DNA from 3 places in the Phyllobacterium sp. MT110 genome. Region 1 is predicted to be linked to each of the others. Evidence: riboswitches for the same ligand, from Rfam matches in the RefSeq annotation. Region 1 holds a riboswitch; each other region holds the start of a gene.
The links. A riboswitch is a leader RNA that binds a small molecule or an ion and turns the genes downstream of it on or off. The one in region 1 is predicted to bind cobalamin.

Region 1 (6,205 bases):
TGGAAACATTTCAGAAAGCGCTGATCGACGGCTATGTCGATCTCTATCGCACCGCGCTGGCACCCTATTCGGCGCTTTCTGCGGGTGATCTGCGCCTGCGCTGCGTGGGCATCATCGGCGCTGCCGAGGCCATTTCACGGGAAATGACCTGCGGCTGCGTCGACGAGGCCACCGCATCCGCCACCCTGGGATCGCTGATCCTGCAATGGGTGGCCAACTGATGCCGGATTTGCATCGCGGTGTTGCGTGGTTCGCCCTTCGACAAGCTCAGGAAGCTCACCATGAGGGAGGTGGTTTGGTGCAAGGCAAATCACAAACGCTGCAGACTATAACTCCCTGCAATCCTCAACATCCCTCATGGTTAGCTTGTCGAACCACGCACTACAGTTTTTGCTTTAGATGCTTACCGTCCGCCCAAGAAACTCCCGCATCAGCACGGCGACTTCTTCGGCATGGTCTTCCAGAAGAAAATGCCCGCCGTCGAAAATATGCAGCTCAGCATTGGGCAGTTGTCCGGCATAGGCCCTGGCCCCGGCAAGCGCGAAGAACGGATCATGCTTGCCCCAGGTAATCAGCATGGGCGGCTGGTGCTCGCGGAAATAGGCGTGGAAATGCGGGTACTGCTTGAGGTTTGACTGGTAATCATGGAGCAGGTCAAGCTGGGCCTCGGCAATGCCGGGACGGTCAAGGCCGTTCTGCGCGTGGGTCCAGGCATCGGGGCTGATGCGGGCCGGATCTTTCGCGCCGAACAGGTATTGGCCCCTTGTGTCCTCGATCGAGAGGTGACGGCGCATGGCGGCCTCCGTCTCCGCATTGCGGTCGGCCCACAGGCGGCGCGCGGCGGCAAAGCCGTCCGACAGGCCCTCTTCATGCGCCACGGCGTTCTGCACGACAATTGCCGTCACCCGTTCGGGATGGCGGGAGGCGAGGCGGAAACCGACGGGACCGCCGAAATCCTGCGCGTAAAGAGCGTAGCGCTTGAGGCCAAGCTTGCGGGTGAATGCGTCGATGATGTCGGCGAGATGATCGAACGTATAGCGGAACGCCGTGTGGGACGGGGCGTCGCTGTAGCCCGAGCCGGGATAATCCGGCGCGACAACGTGGTAGCGGTCGGCCAGCAGCGGGATGAGGTCGCGGAACATGTGCGACGAGGTGGGAAAGCCGTGCAGCAGGAGCAGCGTCGGCGCGTCCTTCGGCCCTGCTTCGCGATAGAAAATCTTGAGACCGTCGATCTCCTCGGTCCGGTAGCTGATCACCGGGCGTGCGTGTTCGTTCGATTGTGACATCGTTCCTGCTCCTGTTGGATGGGTGGTTGCACCGTCTAAATTACATTTTGATGGTTACTCAAATGGAGTAACTTGTCAAATTGAATTTTGATGGTTACTTCTAGGAGTGAAAGGACATGCGATGCCGTTCATTTTTCTGGGCAATGCCCTCTGGCTGGATTTCGTCAACACGCAGATCATCGATGGCGCGCTCATCGATCTCATCGGCAATGACGGTGCGTTTCTGCGGTGGGCGAAGACGGCCGATCTTCAGGCTGACGAGGATGATGCGGCCACGTTCGACGCGGCCCTGACCGAGGCGCAGGCGTTCCGTGCGCACTTGCGCGGGGCGGCGGACAGTCTCGCGGCCGGGACGGCGCTCAATCCTGCCTTTGTCGCCGATATCAACCGGCGCATGGCTGAGCATCCGGTTGCGACGGTTCTGGAGAATTCAGGCAGCGGGTGGGCGACCAGCGCAAAGCCTGTCACCAGCGGGCCGCAAAGCGTATTGGCTGCAATCGCCACTGACTTTGCCCGGTTTGTTTCCACCGAAGCGACGAATGTCCGCCACTGCGGCAATGAGCGCTGCTGCATCGTGTTCTACGACACCAGCAAGAATCACACGCGCCGCTGGTGCAGCATGGAAACGTGCGGCAACCGGGCCAAAGCTGCCGGTCGCCGCGCGCGTGTTGCGCATTAGTCCTGTTGTTCCAGCCGCAGAAGCTTTGCGGCTTCGACCATGTTGACGAGGGCTGGCTTCACCTCTTCCCATTTGCGGGTTTTCAGGCCGCAATCGGGATTGACCCAAATCTGGTCGGGATCAAGATTCTTCCGGGCCTTGCGCAGCAGGCCAGCCATTTCATCCACCGGCGGGATGCGCGGGGAATGGATATCATAGACACCCGGCCCGATCTCGTTGGGATAATGGTAGGTCACGAACGCATCGAGCAGTTCCATTTTCGACCGCGATGTCTCGATGGAGATCACATCCGCATCCATGGCCGCAATGGAGTCGATGATGTCGTTGAACTCCGAATAGCACATATGCGTGTGGATCTGCGTTTCGTCCTGAACGCCTGAAGCGGACAGGCGGAAACATTCGGTGGCCCAGTCGAGATAGGCGGCCCAATCGGCCCGGCGGATGGGCAGGCCTTCGCGAATGGCCGGTTCGTCGATCTGGATGATGCGGATTCCGGCTTTTTCCAGATCGCTCACTTCATCCCGCAATGCCAGTCCGATCTGGCGGCAGACCTGATCGCGCGGAAGATCGTCGCGCACGAACGACCATTGCATCATGGTCACCGGCCCCGTCAGCATTCCCTTCATGGGCTTGTTCGTTAGCGACTGGGCGTAGGCTGCCCATTCGACCGTCATCGCCTGCGGGCGGCTGACATCGCCGAAAATGACCGGCGGGCGGACGCAGCGCGAGCCGTAGCTCTGCACCCAGCCATGCCGGGTGAAAGCAAAGCCCGACAGTTGCTCGCCGAAATACTGCACCATGTCATTGCGCTCGAATTCCCCGTGCACCAGCACATCGATGCCGATTTCCTCCTGCCAGCGGATGGAGTTTTCCGTTTCCTTGCGCAGCAGGGCGGCATAGGCATTGGCGGTCAGCGCCCCCTTGCCATGTTCCGCCCGCGCCTTGCGCACCCCTTCCGTCTGCGGAAAGGAACCGATGGTGGTGGTCGGAAAATCCGGCAGCCCCAGCGATTTCTGCCTTTCCCGGCGGGCAGGATAGGGGCTTTGACGCCGCGACAGTTCCTCCGTCACTGTCTGCAGGCGCCGCTTGACCGCCGCATCATGAATTTTGCTCGACGTCCTGCGGGTTTGCACTGCCGTCGCGGCCGCTGCCAGTTCATCCCGGACGCTGTCCCGCCCGGTGTTGATCGCCCTGCCAAGGATCGACAATTCCTCAAGCTTCTGCGTGGCAAAGGCCAGCCAGCTCTTGAAGTCAGGGTCGATGTCCGTTTCAAGCTCGAGATCGACAGGCGTGTGCAGCAGCGAGCAGGACGGGGCGAGAATGAGGTGATCTGTTCCCCGCTGGCTGATCACCGGTTCGATACGCCGCAGGACGGCCTCGAGATCGGCCCGCCAGACGTTGCGGCCGTCGATGACGCCGAGCGACAGGACAAGTCCGGCAGGCGCTTGGGTTACGATCGTCTGGAGCTGCTGCGGTGCACGGCAGAGGTCGAGATGCAGGCCGGCAACGGGCAGCCCGAGCGCCAGGTCGAGATTGTCGCCAAGCGCACCGAAATAGGGCGTCAGCAACAGTTTCAGGCGGGGAAGGGCGCGCGCGAAGAATTCATATGCCACGCGGAATGCCGTCTGCGTGCTTTCATCGAGATCGAGCACCAGTGCGGGCTCGTCGATCTGCACCCATTCGGCGCCGTTGGCGGAAAGGCGGCGCAGAATTTCCGTATAGACCGGCAGGAGACCCGGAAGGAGTGATAGCGGGTCGAGCTGTGCGTCCTTGCTCTTGGCCAGTTTGAGGAATGTAACCGGCCCGAGAATCACCGGGCGCGTGTCAAAGCCCTGCTCCTTCGCTTCGCGGTATTCGTCGACCGGCTTGTTGGATCCGAGGGTGAATTCCTGCCCCTTTGTCAGTTCGGGCACCATGAAATGATAGTTGGTATCGAACCACTTCGTCATTTCCTGTGCGGCCACCCCGTGATGGGTGCAGGCGCCGTGATCATGGCCGCCCTGGCTGCCGCGCGCCATGGCGAAATAGGTTTCGGGCGAAACCGGTCCGCCTTTCCATTCGTAGCTCTGCGGCACCGCGCCCAGCATGACGCTGGTATCCAGCACGTGGTCATAGAGCGAGAAATCATTGCTGGGTATGTGGCCGAAGCCGAGCTTCTGCTGCAAGGCCCAGTTCTCCTCACGCAACCCGGCGGCGATATCCTGCAGGGTGACGATATGGGACTGGCCAGACCAGAATTTTTCCAGCGCGAATTTCAGTTCGCGCCGTTTGCCGATCCGCGGAAAACCCAGATTGCTTGTGGTGATAGACATAGTTCTTTACCCCGATGGTTGAGGGCAAAGGTCAGGCGCACGCATGCAGGAAATACGGGCGCCCAAGACGTCCGCTTGCAAGCGACACACCGGACACCCCGCCCGTGGACGTTATCTATCGAGGCAGGTCTCCTGGCTTGCGGGTCGGTGCTCTCGTCAGGCCTTCCCGATCCGTCCTGGGATCAGTGACACGAAATTGACGAGAACTCGCCGCTTACAGTTGCGGGGGCAGCTCCGGATTGGACCGCTGGCAGCGATCGCACCGTATTCCCTCTTAGCTCTGCGCCCGAAGGCGCAGAGAACCACGATGCGGGGTATGGTAGGCGCGTGCCCGTAGACTGTCAATAACACATAAAGACATATTTATATGGTTACATCCTCAGTTCAGTGGGCGATGGCGGGTTCGCCGACGCGGTCGTCCTTGCTGCTCTTGCGGATGGTCAGCGCCAGCAGCGCGGCGATCAGGCACAGGATACCGGCGGTGAAGAAGGCCGGGAGGTAGCTCGCATATTCCGTACGGGCAAAACCGCCACCATAGGCCGCCGACGCTGCGCCAAGCTGGTGACCGGCAAAGACCCAGCCGAACACCATGCCCGCCTTCTCCCGGCCAAACCGGTCCGTTGCCAGCTTGACCGTCGGCGGCACGGTGGCGATCCAGTCGAGGCCGTAGAACATGGCGAACAGCGACAGGCCGTAGATCGAAAAATTGCTGTAGGGCAGGAACAGCAGCGAGGCGCCGCGCAGGCCGTAATACCAGAACAGCAGCCAGCGATTGTCGACCCGGTCGGACAACCAGCCGGAGCCGATCGTGCCGAAGAAATCGAAGAAACCCATCATGGCCAGCACGCTGGCGGCGGTGACGGCCGCAAGCCCGTAATCGCCGCAGAGCGCGACGAAGTGGGTCTGGATGAGGCCGTTGGTGCTGGCGCCGCAGATGTAGAATGTGGCGAACAGCACCCAGAACGTGCTGGTGCGCGATATTTCCTTGAGGGTGGCCAGCGGCAGGATGATGAGCGACAGCAGGCCGCCGGTAATCGGTGCGGTCTTGGCCACGTCCTTCTCGCCATAGGCGGGCAGGCCGACATCGGACGGGCGGTCCCGCATCAGCAGGAAGACGGCGGCCGCTGCGACGGCGAGCAGGGCGCAGACCATCATGGTCGCCGCGCGCCAGCCGTAGTTTTCACTGATGGAGGCCATGAGCGGCATGAAAGCCAGCTGTCCGGTGGCCGAGCTTGCCGTGAGCATGCCCAGCACCAGCCCGCGCCGGTCGGTGAACCAGCGGGTGGCAATGGTCGCACCGAGCACCATGGCGGTCAGGCCGGTGCCGAAACCGATCACCACGCCCCAAAGCAGGATGAGCTGCCAGATCTGCGTCATGCCGAGGGACAGGAAGGAGCCGCCGGCGATCAGCGCAAGCGCCACGCACACGACCTTCCGCACGCCGAAATAGTTCATGAACGCCGCGGCGAACGGGCCCATCAGCCCGAACAGCAGCAGCCGGATGGAAAAGGCGGTGGCGATCTGTTCCGTCGTCCAGCCGAATTCCTTTTCCAGCGGCACGATGAGCACGCCGGGGGCGCCGACGGCCGCCGCCGTCACAAGCATGGTAAGGAAGGTGACGGATACGACGACCCAGCCATAGTGGACATTGCGCCGGGCAAGCGCGGCAGCGAGAGGCGATGAAATCATGTTCGTGTTCCCTGGAGGGTAATCGGCTTTTAGATGATGGTCATCATATTGACTATTGATGACGGTCATCATATAAATTGTCAATGCAGTTTTTTTGAAGGAATGTTTCATGCGCGTCAGCAGGGACCAGGCAGCACAGAACCGCGCCCGCATCATCGAGATCGCCGGACAGCAGTTCCGCGAAAAGGGTTTTGACGGCATCGGCGTCGCCGATGTGATGAAAAGCGCGGGGCTCACCC
Region 2 (6,205 bases), 140 kb from region 1:
GGCTTTGGCGTCGCCCGATGGATATACATCGGTCTCGCCAACCCCTTCGACCTTGAACCAAATTCCCTTCGGCAGAACGGTGCCATTTGGGCATTTGTTGCTCTAAGAAGGTGACAGACAAATTTGGATGGCCCGGTTGCAGCAACCGGGCCATTTCCAATTCAACACTAGTGCGCGATATCAGGCGGCGCCGGCCAATGCCGGTTCCAGCGGCGCGCTGACAGGGCGGATGCCGATGAGATGGCAGATGGCGAAGGCAAGGTCGGCCCGGTTCATCGTGTAGAAATGGAAATCCTGAATGCCGCGCTCGACCAGATCGAGAACCTGCTCGGCAGCCACAGCCGATGAAACCAGCGCATGGGTCTGCGGATCGTTTTCCAGCCCCTCGAACCGCTCGGCCAGCCATGCGGGGATGTGAGTCCCGGCCTTCGAGCAGAAATTGGTGACCTGCGTGAAATTATGGATCGGCAGGATGCCCGGCAGGATCGGAATATAGATACCGGCGCGACGGACCTTTTCGACATAACGCTCGTAGAGATCGTTCTCGAAGAAGAACTGCGTGATCGCCCGCGTCGCGCCATTGTCGACCTTGCGCTTGAGCATGTCGATATCGGTGGCGAAATCCGGGCTCTCCGGATGCTTTTCCGGATAGGCGGAAACGGAAATGTCGAAATCGGCAAAGGCCTTCAGCCCGGCGACGAGATCGGCACCGTTTTCATAGCCGCCGGGTGTCGGCTTGTAATGGGCACCGACGCCGCCGGCCGGATCGCCGCGCAGGGCAACGAAGCGCTTCACGCCCATGGCCGCAAATTCGCGCACCACGGTATCAACCTCTTCCTTCGTCGCATCGACGCAGGTCAGGTGCGCGGCGGCGTTGACGTCCGTTTCGGTCAGGATGCGCTTGATCGTGCGGGCCGTGCGCTCGCGGGTGGAACCGCCGGCGCCGTAGGTTACCGACACGAATTCGGGATTGAGCGGCGCAAGACGCGTCACGGTTTCCCACAGGCGCTCTTCCATCACCTCGGTCTTCGGCGGGAAGAATTCAAAGGAAACCTTGATATTGGTTCCAAGGTCGGCACGGCGGGATTGGCGGAAAAAGCTCATCAGACACTCTCCGTTACGCGGGAGGTTAAAGCGGGATCAGCGATCAGCAGGCGTGGGTCGCGTGCCAACCACAGTTTGACGGTCAGTTTGTCTTTGTCTTTTGGTTCGAGTTCGATGCTGTTTTCCAGCGCCAGCCCGGCCTCGGTCAGCCAGTCACGCATCTGGTTGTCGTTGAAGCCAAGCCGTATATGCGCATGGCTGTCCCGCAGGAATTCAAGATCGTGCGGGGCGAAATCGACGATCAGCATGCGCCCGCCCGCACGCAAGGCGCGTGCGGCCTCGCGGATGGCCTCGGCAGGATTGTCGAGGAAGTGCAGCACCTGATGAACGGTCACCAGATCGAAAGACTCCCGGTCAACCGGCAGCGAATAGACATCGCCCTGGCGGACCTGCGCATTGGTGATGCCCGACCGGTCAAGATTGGAGCGGGCAATGGTCAGCATGTCGCGATTGATATCGATGCCGACACCGCGCACGTAAAGCGGGGCAAACAGTTCGAGAAGACGGCCGGTGCCGGTGCCCACGTCAAGCATCGCCTGGAACGGCGTGCGCCCGATGATCTTCGTCAGCGCGGCTTCCACCGCGCCATCCGGCACATGCAGCGAACGGATAGCGTCCCAGCTGGTGGCATTGGCACTGAAATAGGCGGCGGCCCGCTCGCGGCGCTGCAGCTTCACCGAGCCGAGCCGCTCGATATCGCGCTCCAGCAATGGATCGGACACATCAAGACGATCGAGCAGGATCCGGGCGATATCGCCAACCACCAGGGATTCAGCGAGGCGGAAATAGGCCCAGGAGCCCTCCTGATAACGGTTGATCAGATTGGCTTCGAACAGCAGCTTGAGATGGCGGGAGACGCGTGGCTGCGACTGCCCGAGGATGGAGGTCAGATCGGAAACCGTCAGATCCCCCCGGGACAACAGCGCCAGAATGCGCAGGCGGCTGGGTTCCGCCGCTGCCTTCAGCGTATCGACCATCAGGTCAAGATTGAGATCACGTTTGTCCATCAAGGTATCCTCAAAAGATATAAAGATATGTTTATGTGAGAAATACAGATTTGGCAAGTTTTGTTTTTCCGTTGACGGCAAATTTTGTCGCGTTTGAAATAGGCTGGTATATCGATCAGCGAATCGGCGGGAAGACAGTGCAATGAGTTCAGGAACCAACCGCCAAAGGGCCATCGGCAAGGCGCTGACACTGCTTTTGCCGGCCGTACCCTACTCGGATTCCGAGCCCATACGCGCCGCCGCCACGGCACCGCACATGAAAAGCCTGCCACCACCCATTGCGGTGTGGCTGGCCACAGTCGCCCATGTCCGCCATCAGCACACGGACTACGATGCGCTGCGCGACGAGGGCTATGACAAGGAGTCGGCCCGTTTCTTCGTGCTCGAGGCCATCAACCGGAAATTGACGGAATGGCGGGCGACGCGGCTGCTGGATCCGGACGAGGACGATCCGAGCTGAAATCAGCGCCTGTATCCCACTGATCTTCATAGATGAGCTGGTCCAGCGGCAACCGTTCGCGCCAGCCGCGCTTTTGCAGCTCCGGCTGATCGTAGAGCTGGTCGACATAGCCGATGCAGAGATAGGCGATGATCTCGACATGATCGGGGATGGCCAGAATGCGGCGCATGTCCCGGTCATGGTAGATGCTGACCCAGCCGACGCCGATGCCTTCCGCCCGCGCCGCCAGCCACAGGTTCTGCACGGCACAGACGGTGCTGTAGACATCCATCTGCCGGTTATGGGTGCGCCCCAGAACGACATCGCCGCCGCGTGTCCGGTCGCAGGTGATGCACAGATTGACCGGCGCCTTCACGATGCCCTCAAGCTTCAGCGAGGCGTAGAGCGCCTGGCGCTCGTCGGTGAACATGGCCTTTGCTTCTGCATTGGCGCGGGTAAAGGCCTGATGCACCTCGGCCTTGCGTGCCGCGTCGCGGATGAGAATGAAATTCCACGGCTGCATGAACCCCACCGACGGCGCGTGATGGGCGGCATCGAGCAGCCGCAGCAGCACTTCGTCGTCGACGGGCCTTGGCAGGAACTGGTCGCGCACATCGCGGCGGGTATGGATGGCTTTGTAGACGGCGGCGCGCTCGTCCGCGGAAAAATCGGCGGCGGCCACGGGACCACAGGCAGAGTCGTGCATCGTTTGCTCCCAACAATGCGAGGGTCAGATTGATCTGACCCCAGACACCTCCCCGCTGTCCGTGCGGTTTCGGCTATCCGGTCCGGCCGGTCTTCTGACTGAGGTTCACCTGAACCGCGCGCCTTCCGGGTTTCCCCGTGGCAATCTGCGCGGCCCATCCCCTATACAGCGTTGGGCACGTGCCGGATTTGCACCGGCTTCCCGATTCTCCTGCATGCAGGCACCGGACCTGCATTCCATTCGCCACAGATCGGCGAAGGACGCAAGCGTCAGCCCGGATAAATCCATTGCTCCGGCAGGCGCGCATCGATTTTTTCACCGGAATGGATGATTCCCGGCACTTCAACCCAGACGACGATGCCACGCAGCCGCTTCGACGCTTTGACGAAGTCGAGCGCCGTCGCGGTGTGATCGGGGGTTTGCGCCCGCTCGGCGATGGAGCGTCCGGCGACCTTGCACGGCGCGTTCTGCCCGTCGACCTTCAGCGTCACGCCGCCTTCGAAGAACAGCAGCGTGCGCGGCGGCAGCATGGAAAGCGAGGGAATGCCATCGACAACCATGTTGGCGCCGATCCATTCGGGTTTGACTTCCGCAAGGCCCATGGCGCCGGCAATCATTGCAAGCTCGTCGGCCGCCAGAACGGAAATATGCCGTTCGTTGCGCATCTCCGTTCCGCGCGGGTACCAGGGCTCGCGCCCGCCGGACCGGCGCGTCAGGCCGGCATGATAATCGCCGCGGATGCCTTCAAAGGTGAGATCGAGCGTGTCCGTGGCAGCGGTGACAAAACTGTCTTTCGGCGCCTGGAACAGGCCGCTCACCCGCCCGACAATCTTGCGGGCCGGAAGGATGTCCGTTCTGGTTGCGAAAAGATCTGTCATGACGGCACTCCGGTGAAATCAGCCGCATCTTAGGAAAATTGCTTGTTAAAACCAGCCAATATCACTGATGGAAACGTCAAAATTGGTGATGGGAGGGCGTTGCCGCCCTCCCGGTCGCATCAGCGTGTCAGAGGCTTGTAGCTCGGACGCTTCGGATTGACGCTGTCCGGTCCGAGACGACGGATCTTGTCGTTCTCATAGTCCTGGAAGTTGCCTTCGAACCATTCGACGTGGCTGTCGCCTTCGAAGGCCAGGATGTGCGTCGCCAGCCGGTCAAGGAACATGCGGTCGTGGCTGATGATAACGGCGCAGCCGGCGTATTTTTCCAGCGCGTCTTCCAGTGCCGCCAGCGTTTCGGTGTCAAGATCGTTGGTCGGTTCGTCGAGCAGCAGGACATTGCCGCCGGACTGCAGCATCTTGGCAAGATGCACGCGGTTGCGCTGACCGCCGGAGAGATTGCCGACCTTCTGCTGCTGGTCGCCGCCCTTGAAGTTGAACGCCGAGACATAGGCGCGCGAATTCATCTCGTTCTTGCCGATCTTGATGATTTCATTGCCGCCGGAGATTTCTTCCCAGACATTCTTCTCCGCCGCGAGATGATCGCGGCTCTGGTCGACATAACCGAGATGAACCGTTTCACCGACGCGGATCGAGCCGGAATCCGGCTTTTCCTGTCCGGTGATCATCTTGAACAGCGTGGTCTTACCCGCACCGTTCGGACCGATGATGCCGACAATGCCGCCGGGCGGCAGCTTGAAGGTCAGGTTTTCGATGAGAACGCGGTCGCCGAAGGATTTGGTGAGGTTTTCCGCCTCGATAACCACCTGGCCGAGACGCTCGCCTGCCGGAATGATGATCTGCGCATCGCCGGGACGCTGCTCATTGGCGGCATCGACCAGCGCGTCATAGGCCTTGATACGGGCTTTCGACTTGGCCTGACGTGCCTTGGGGCTGGCGGAAATCCACTCGCGCTCGCGCTCCAGAGCCTTCTGGCGCGAGTCGTCCTCGCGGCCTTCCTGCTGCATGCGCTTGGCCTTCGCACCGAGATAGGCGGAGTAATTGCCTTCGTAGGGGATGCCGCGGCCGCGGTCGAGCTCGAGAATCCAGCCGGTCACATTGTCGAGGAAGTAGCGATCGTGCGTGATCAGCAGGACGGAGCCGGCATATTCGCGCAGGTGCTTTTCCAGCCAGGCGGTGGTTTCGGCGTCAAGGTGGTTGGTCGGCTCGTCGAGGAGCAGAAGATCGGGCTGCGAGAGCAGCAGGCGGCACAGTGCCACACGGCGACGCTCACCGCCGGACAGCTTTTCCACGCCGGAATCACCGGGCGGGCAGCGCAGCGCTTCCATGGCCATTTCCACCTGGGATTCCAGATCCCAGAGGTTCTTGGCGTCGATGATGTCCTGCAGTTTGGCGCCTTCATCGGCGGTTTCGTCGGAATAGTTCATCATCAGTTCGTTGTAGCGGTCGAGAACGGCCTTCTTGTCCGCGACGCCGTCCATGACGTTGCCCATCACGTCCTTGGTGGGATCGAGATAGGGTTCCTGCGCGAGGTAGCCGACCGTGGCGCCGTCAGCCAGCCAGGCTTCGCCGGTATATTCCTTGTCCATGCCGGCCATGATCTTGAGGATCGTCGACTTACCCGCACCGTTCGGTCCGAGAATACCGATCTTGGCATCGGGGTAGAAGGAAAGATGGATGTTTTCGAGAACCTTCTTGGTTCCGTATGCCTTGTTCAGGCCGGCCATATGGTAAATGAATTGGCGTGCCATAACGCGCGTCACTCCGATGTTCGGGATTTTTGGGACATGAATTTGCGCCGTATGTAGGCGAAAGGGGCGCGGGTGGCAATGCACGCGCTGTTTATTTCGGGATGACCGGGCGTTTTGCAGGATGTTTGCATTCCTGTCGTGCGTGGTTCGACAAGCTCACCATGAGGGAGAGTGAGAATTGCAGGGAGCCATATCCTGCAATGTTTCCGATTAGCGTTGCAGCTACCACTTCCCTCATGGTGAGCTTGTCGAACCACGCACAACGGAAATGAAAACCGTCCTCCAGAACGAGCGAAACCGGG
Region 3 (6,205 bases), 150 kb from region 1:
CGAGGACAAGGCGCTGGTGAGTTCGGTCGAAGACGCCTGGCATACCATGGCGCTGGTCGAAGCCGCCTATCAATCAAGTGCATCGCCGGCGACACCGCTGGCGCGAAAGCCGGAGGCGTGAATGTCTGAACAGGCCATCTATTTTGAGGATTATGCCATCGGCCATGTGCGCACCACGACGGGCCGCACGATCACCGAAACCGATTTCGTCGTGCATGCGGGCCATACCGGGGATTTCTTCCCGCACCATATGGATGCCGAATTTGCCAAGACCACGCCGTTCGGCCAGCGGGTTGCCCACGGAACGATGATCTTTTCCATCGGTGTCGGCCTCACCGCCAGCCTGATCAACCCTGTGGCCTTCTCCTACGGTTATGATCGTCTGCGATTCGTGCGGCCGGTCTTCATCGGCGACACGATCCGCACGCGCGTGACCATCAGCGCCAAGGAAGACGATCCGAAACGCCCCGGGAGCGGGCGCGTGGTCGAGCGCTGCGAAGTTCTCAATCAACGTGATGAAGTCGTGCTTGCGGCGGACCATATCCTGATCGCCGAGCGCAGAACAACTTGATATGACGGGCACCTCAATGTGCCAAATGGAGGTTTGAAATGACGGGTAAGCTTGCAGGCAAGCGGGTTTTGATCACAGCGGCAGGGCAGGGCATCGGCCGGGCTTCAGTGCTGGCTTTTGCGCGGGAAGGCGCGATCGTCAATGCCACTGACATCAACCAGCAATTGCTCGACGCGCTGCCGAAAGAGGCGGGGATCAAACCGCGCAAGCTGGATGTATTGAAAACCGAAGAGGTCAATCAGGTTGCGGGCGAGATCGGTCCGATTGACGTGCTCTTCAACTGCGCCGGGTTCGTCCATGGCGGCTCAATCCTCGAAATGCCCGATGCGGATCTGGATTTCGCCCTCGATCTGAATGTCCGGGCCATGATCCGCACGATCCGCGCCGTTCTGCCTGGGATGATCGAGCGCGGGGATGGGGCGATCATCAACATGTCGTCGGTGGCCAGCAGTGTGAAGGGCGTACCGAACCGTTTTGCCTATGGCGTTACCAAGGCGGCGGTGCTCGGCCTGACCAAATCGGTGGCGGCCGAATACATCACGCAGGGCATCCGCTGCAACGCGATCTGCCCCGGCACGGTGGAAAGCCCGTCGCTGGAACAGCGCATGCGCGCTGGCGGTGACTACGAAGCCGCGCGCGCGGCTTTCATTGCGCGCCAGCCGATGGGCCGTCTCGGCCTGCCGGAGGAAATTGCCGACCTTGCCGTCTATCTCGCCGGTGCGACCTACACGACGGGGCAGGCTTACAATATCGATGGCGGCTGGACCGTCTAGGAGACTTTGCCAATCCACCCTGATGGGCATCTGATGCGATTTTCTGCGCTTCCGGTGCTCATGGACGAAAATGTCCACTGCGCTCCGGTTCTCGAAAACCGCACCAGCTCCCTCATCAGGATGAATTGTCAGAAGCCTCCTCCCATGCAATCGGAAGGAACAGACGATGAAATTTCTACGCTATGGCGAACCGGGACAGGAAAAGCCCGGCGTGCTGGATGCCAAGGGGCACATCCGCGATCTCTCCGGCAAGGTGAACGATCTTGCCGGGACCGTGCTCGACCCGGAAGCGCTGGCAAAATTGTCGGCGCTGGATTTAGAGAGCCTGCCGCGGGTCGGCGGCAATCCGCGCCTCGGCCCCTGCGTTGCCGGAACCGGAAAATTCATCTGCATCGGCCTCAACTATGCCGACCACGCGGCGGAATCCGGCATGGCCGTTCCGCCGGAGCCGGTGATTTTCATGAAAGCCACATCGGCGATATCGGGCCCGAATGACGATCTGGTCATCCCGCGCGGTTCGGAAAAGACCGACTGGGAAGTCGAGCTTGGCATCGTCATCGGCCGCGCGGCAAAATATGTCAGTGAGGCCGAGGCGCTGGATTATGTCGCGGGGTACTGCACCGTGCACGATGTCAGCGAGCGCGCCTTCCAGACGGAGCGGGCAGGGCAATGGACCAAGGGCAAATCCTGCGACACGTTCGGTCCGACCGGCCCCTGGCTGGTGACGAAAGATGAAGTGGCCGACCCGCAGAACCTCGGCATGTGGCTGAAGGTCAATGGTGAGACCATGCAGAACGGCTCGACCCGGACCATGGTCTACGGCGTTGCCTTCCTCGTCTCCTATCTCAGCCAGTTCATGTCGCTGCATCCCGGCGACATCATCTCGACCGGGACGCCGCCCGGCGTCGGCATGGGCATGAAGCCACCGCGCTACCTTAAGGCAGGTGACGTGATCGAGCTGGGCATTGACGGCCTTGGCACCCAGAAACAGGTGGCACGCGCCGACGTCTAACGCGTGCTGACCCGCAACATTATTCAAGAGGCATATTGTGACCCGCATTACCGATCTTCGCGTCTTCGACGTCCGCTTTCCCACCTCGCAGAGCCTGGATGGATCGGACGCCATGAACCCGGACCCGGATTATTCCGCCGCCTATGTCATCCTCGATACGGACAACACGGCTTTGTCCGGCCATGGGCTGACCTTCACCATCGGTCGCGGCAATGAAATCTGCTGCCTGGCGATTGAAGCGATGAAGCATCTCGTCGTTGGGCTGGAACTGGACTGGGTGAAGGAAAATCCCGGCCGCTTCTGGCACTTCATCACCGGCGACAGCCAGTTGCGCTGGATCGGGCCCGACAAGGGTGCGATGCATCTGGCGACGGGCGCGGTGGTCAATGCGGTCTGGGACTTGCTTGCCAAGGAGGCGGGCAAGCCGGTCTGGCAGCTGGTCGGCGAGATGACGCCGGAAGAAATCGTCGATATCGTCGACTTCCGCTACCTGACCGACGTGCTGACGCGCGAGGAAGCACTCGCCATCCTGCGCAAGGCGGAGAGCGGCAAGAAGGAGCGGATCGCCACGCTGCAGGCGGAAGGCTATCCCTGCTACACCACCTCGGCAGGCTGGCTTGGCTATTCCGATGAAAAGCTGCGTCGCCTCTGTCAGGAAGCGGTCGACGCCGGTTTCAACCACATCAAGATGAAGGTCGGCCGCGATCTTGAAGACGATATCCGCCGCCTGACCATTGCCCGCGAGGTGATCGGGCCGGACCGTATCCTGATGATCGATGCGAACCAGGTCTGGGAAGTGGGCGAGGCCATCGACTGGGTCAACAAGCTTGCCTTCGTCAAGCCGTTCTTCATCGAGGAGCCGACCAGCCCGGATGACGTGGCGGGCCACCGTAAGATCCGGCAGGCAATCAAGCCTGTGAAGGTCGCGACCGGCGAGATGTGCCAGAACCGCATCATGTTCAAGCAGTTCATCGCCGAAGGCGCCATCGATGTGGTGCAGATCGATTCGTGCCGGATGGGCGGCCTCAATGAAGTGCTGGCCGTGCTGCTGATCGCCGCCAAATATGAACTGCCTGTCTGGCCGCATGCGGGCGGTGTCGGCCTGTGCGAATATGTGCAGCATCTGTCGATGATCGACTACATCGCCGTGTCGGGGACGAAGGAGGGGCGGGTGATCGAATATGTCGACCATCTGCACGAACATTTTGTCGATCCCTGCAACATCCGGGATGCCGCCTATATGCCGCCGTCGCTGCCGGGTTTCTCGATTGAAATGAAACAGGCGTCGATCGAGGAATATCTCCACCGGCCATAGGAAAAGGGGCGGGGCTTCATCAGTCTGACAAAGAGCTGTCCTATGGCGATTGCATCGTCTTCTCTCGTCACGGGGTTTCCATGCTCGACCTGATCAAGCCTTCGCTCGCCCGCTTTGCCGCCAGCCTGCACCCGGAACCGCCGGTGCATCTCGGCCGGCGCTACAACGGCGCGGGCGTCTTTCAGCCGGAACCCGGCAATACGGTGGTCTGCCATCTGGTGAAGGGCTCCGAGTCGGAAGCCTCGGTCATTGCCGTGCGCGACCGGATTCTGGCGATGCCCGATGCCGGCCAACTGGCCTTTACCCCCGTCTCCAGCCTGCACATGACGCTGTTTCAGGGCATTATCGAATATCGCCGCCGCCCGTCCTATTGGCCGGATGATGTTCCACTGGAGACAAGCATCGACGACATGACGCGGCTTTACGTGGATCGCCTTCAGGATTTCGAGGGATGCGGGCCGTTCAACGTCGAGGTGATCGATGTCACGCCCGCAGGCCTGACCGTGGCCGGTGCGAGTGAATATGACGAGCGCATCATGCGCGCCTGGCGCGACGAACTGGCCGTGCCGTTCGGTTACCGGCATCCTGATCACGACACCTATGTCTTCCACATCACGCTGGCCTATCCGATCGCGCGGTTCCCGGACGAAAGGCTCGGGGCCTGGCAGGAACTTCTGGATGATTGCCTAGCATTCATCCGGCGTGAATCGCCGGTCATTGCGTTGAATCCGCCCGCATTCTGCAGTTTTGCCGATATGAATCATTTCGAGGAACTGGTGGTTCTGGATTGAACCGGAGGCCGTTTGATCGCCAATCTGCGACATAGTGTACACGCGCCCGGCGTGTCGTCTTACGTAAATGCGATGTCGTTTCCGCACCTATTCTTTTTGGGTGCCGGATGCTTTTATCGGGGCACTTGAGGTGCCGCTTTTCTAGGGAAGCGGAGAATTGGGAAGCCGGTCGGAAACCCGGCGCTGCCCCCGCAACGGTAGTGGAGTGAAACACGGCATAACAGCCACTGGGTCACAACCCCGGGAAGGCGTCGTGACAGCCGATACGGCAACTCCAGAGCCCGGAAACCAGCCTCGGTACCAAAAACCGACTGATCGCGGTGGGCGATCAAGGAGCATGATTCTGTGCGGGCACCAGCCGGTGGCTGGCCGTGCAGGCGTTCTTCCTCCGTCACCACCAGTCAGTTCTTTCGCAACATCGAGGCGAGGACACGACATGGATATACGCAACGAACTGCTCCGGAACCTGAGAAACCGGAAACCCGGCTACGGCCTTGAACAGTCTTTCTATTCCGATCCGGATTATTTCCGGCTGGATATGGAGAACATCTTTTATCGCGACTGGCTGTTCATCGGCCATGATTGCGAAGTCGCCAAGCCCGGCAACTTCTTCACGGTGCAGGTCGGCGACTATCCCGTGGTCATCGTGCGCGACCGCCAGGGCCAGATCCGGGCTTTTCACAATTCCTGCCGCCATCGCGGCTCGCGCGTCTGCTCAGCCGAGCGCGGCACGTCGGCCAAGCTCGTCTGCCCCTATCACCAGTGGACCTACGAGCTTGACGGGCGCCTGCTGTTCGCCCGCCAGATGGGCGATGATTTCGACGCCAGCCAGCACAGTCTGAAGCCGGTGCAGTGCGAAAGCGTCGGCGGTTACATCTTCATCTGCCTGGCGCAGAATCCTGTCGATTTCAGCGCGACGCGCGCATTGATCGAACCCTATCTCGCGCCGCACCACCTCACCGAAACCAAGGTCGCCTATCAGAGCACCATCGTCGAAAAGGGCAACTGGAAGCTGGTCTGGGAAAACAACCGCGAGTGCTATCACTGCGTGGCCAATCATCCCGAGCTGTGCAAGACCTTCCCGGAAGCGCCGAGTGTGAGCGGTGTCCAGGGCGCCGCAGACGATCCGGAAATTGCCGCGCATTGGCAGCGCTGCGAAGCGGCAGGCCTGCCCAGCATTTTCCGCATGTCCGATGATGGCCAGTACCGCGCCACCCGTGTGCCGCTGCTGCGCGATGCGGAAAGCTATACGATGAGCGGGCGCCGCGCCGTCGGCCGGCAGCTCAGCGACAGTGTCAACGAGAAGCAGATCGGCTCGCTGCTGCTGTTCCATTACCCGACCACCTGGAACCATATCCTCGGCGACCATGCCATTTCCTTCCGCGTGCTGCCGCTCGGCCCGGATGAAACGCAGGTCACCACCAAATGGCTGGTGCACAAGGATGCGGTCGAGGGCGTGGATTACACCATCGAGGAACTGACGCATGTCTGGCTCGAGACCAATGACCAGGACCGCCGGATCGTCGAGGAAAACGCCTTCGGCATTCGCTCGCCCGCCTACGAGCCCGGACCCTATTCGCCCGAGCATGAAGGCGGCGTGCTGCAATTCCTCGAATGGTACTGCAGGTTCATGGAAGAGCGTCTCTCCGGCGGCGATACGCGGCTCAGCAAGGTAGCATAGGTACACAATGAACATGGGCGTTCCTCAGTCTTACCCGCACCTCGACCAGATGCAGCCATGGA

Region 2: another riboswitch for cobalamin. It lies ahead of bluB (5,6-dimethylbenzimidazole synthase); the one in region 1 lies ahead of metE (5-methyltetrahydropteroyltriglutamate--homocysteine S-methyltransferase).
Region 3: another riboswitch for cobalamin. It lies ahead of AC1Q5O_RS10990 (aromatic ring-hydroxylating oxygenase subunit alpha); the one in region 1 lies ahead of metE (5-methyltetrahydropteroyltriglutamate--homocysteine S-methyltransferase).

The regions. Positions count from the first base shown of each region.
Region 1 covers NZ_JBXAFE010000001.1:2,026,883-2,033,087, reverse strand. The annotation lists gene AC1Q5O_RS10270 (TetR/AcrR family transcriptional regulator) at 1-221, shown strand, start outside; gene AC1Q5O_RS10265 (alpha/beta fold hydrolase) at 396-1,286, opposite strand; gene AC1Q5O_RS10260 (CGNR zinc finger domain-containing protein) at 1,408-1,965, shown strand; gene metE (5-methyltetrahydropteroyltriglutamate--homocysteine S-methyltransferase) at 1,962-4,277, opposite strand; cobalamin riboswitch at 4,383-4,599, opposite strand; gene AC1Q5O_RS10250 (MFS transporter) at 4,662-5,966, opposite strand; gene AC1Q5O_RS10245 (TetR/AcrR family transcriptional regulator) at 6,076-6,205, shown strand, end outside.
Region 2 covers NZ_JBXAFE010000001.1:1,885,423-1,891,627, forward strand. The annotation lists gene metF (methylenetetrahydrofolate reductase [NAD(P)H]) at 181-1,104, opposite strand; gene AC1Q5O_RS09635 (ArsR/SmtB family transcription factor) at 1,104-2,111, opposite strand; gene AC1Q5O_RS09640 (DUF2293 domain-containing protein) at 2,254-2,571, shown strand; gene bluB (5,6-dimethylbenzimidazole synthase) at 2,504-3,256, opposite strand; cobalamin riboswitch at 3,324-3,499, opposite strand; gene AC1Q5O_RS09650 (MOSC domain-containing protein) at 3,526-4,134, opposite strand; gene ettA (energy-dependent translational throttle protein EttA) at 4,254-5,903, opposite strand.
Region 3 covers NZ_JBXAFE010000001.1:2,178,545-2,184,749, reverse strand. The annotation lists gene AC1Q5O_RS11020 (Gfo/Idh/MocA family protein) at 1-121, shown strand, start outside; gene AC1Q5O_RS11015 (MaoC family dehydratase) at 122-571, shown strand; gene AC1Q5O_RS11010 (SDR family oxidoreductase) at 610-1,344, shown strand; gene AC1Q5O_RS11005 (fumarylacetoacetate hydrolase family protein) at 1,511-2,356, shown strand; gene AC1Q5O_RS11000 (L-fuconate dehydratase) at 2,394-3,671, shown strand; gene AC1Q5O_RS10995 (DUF1868 domain-containing protein) at 3,752-4,462, shown strand; cobalamin riboswitch at 4,574-4,773, shown strand; gene AC1Q5O_RS10990 (aromatic ring-hydroxylating oxygenase subunit alpha) at 4,899-6,143, shown strand; gene AC1Q5O_RS10985 (FAD-binding oxidoreductase) at 6,151-6,205, shown strand, end outside.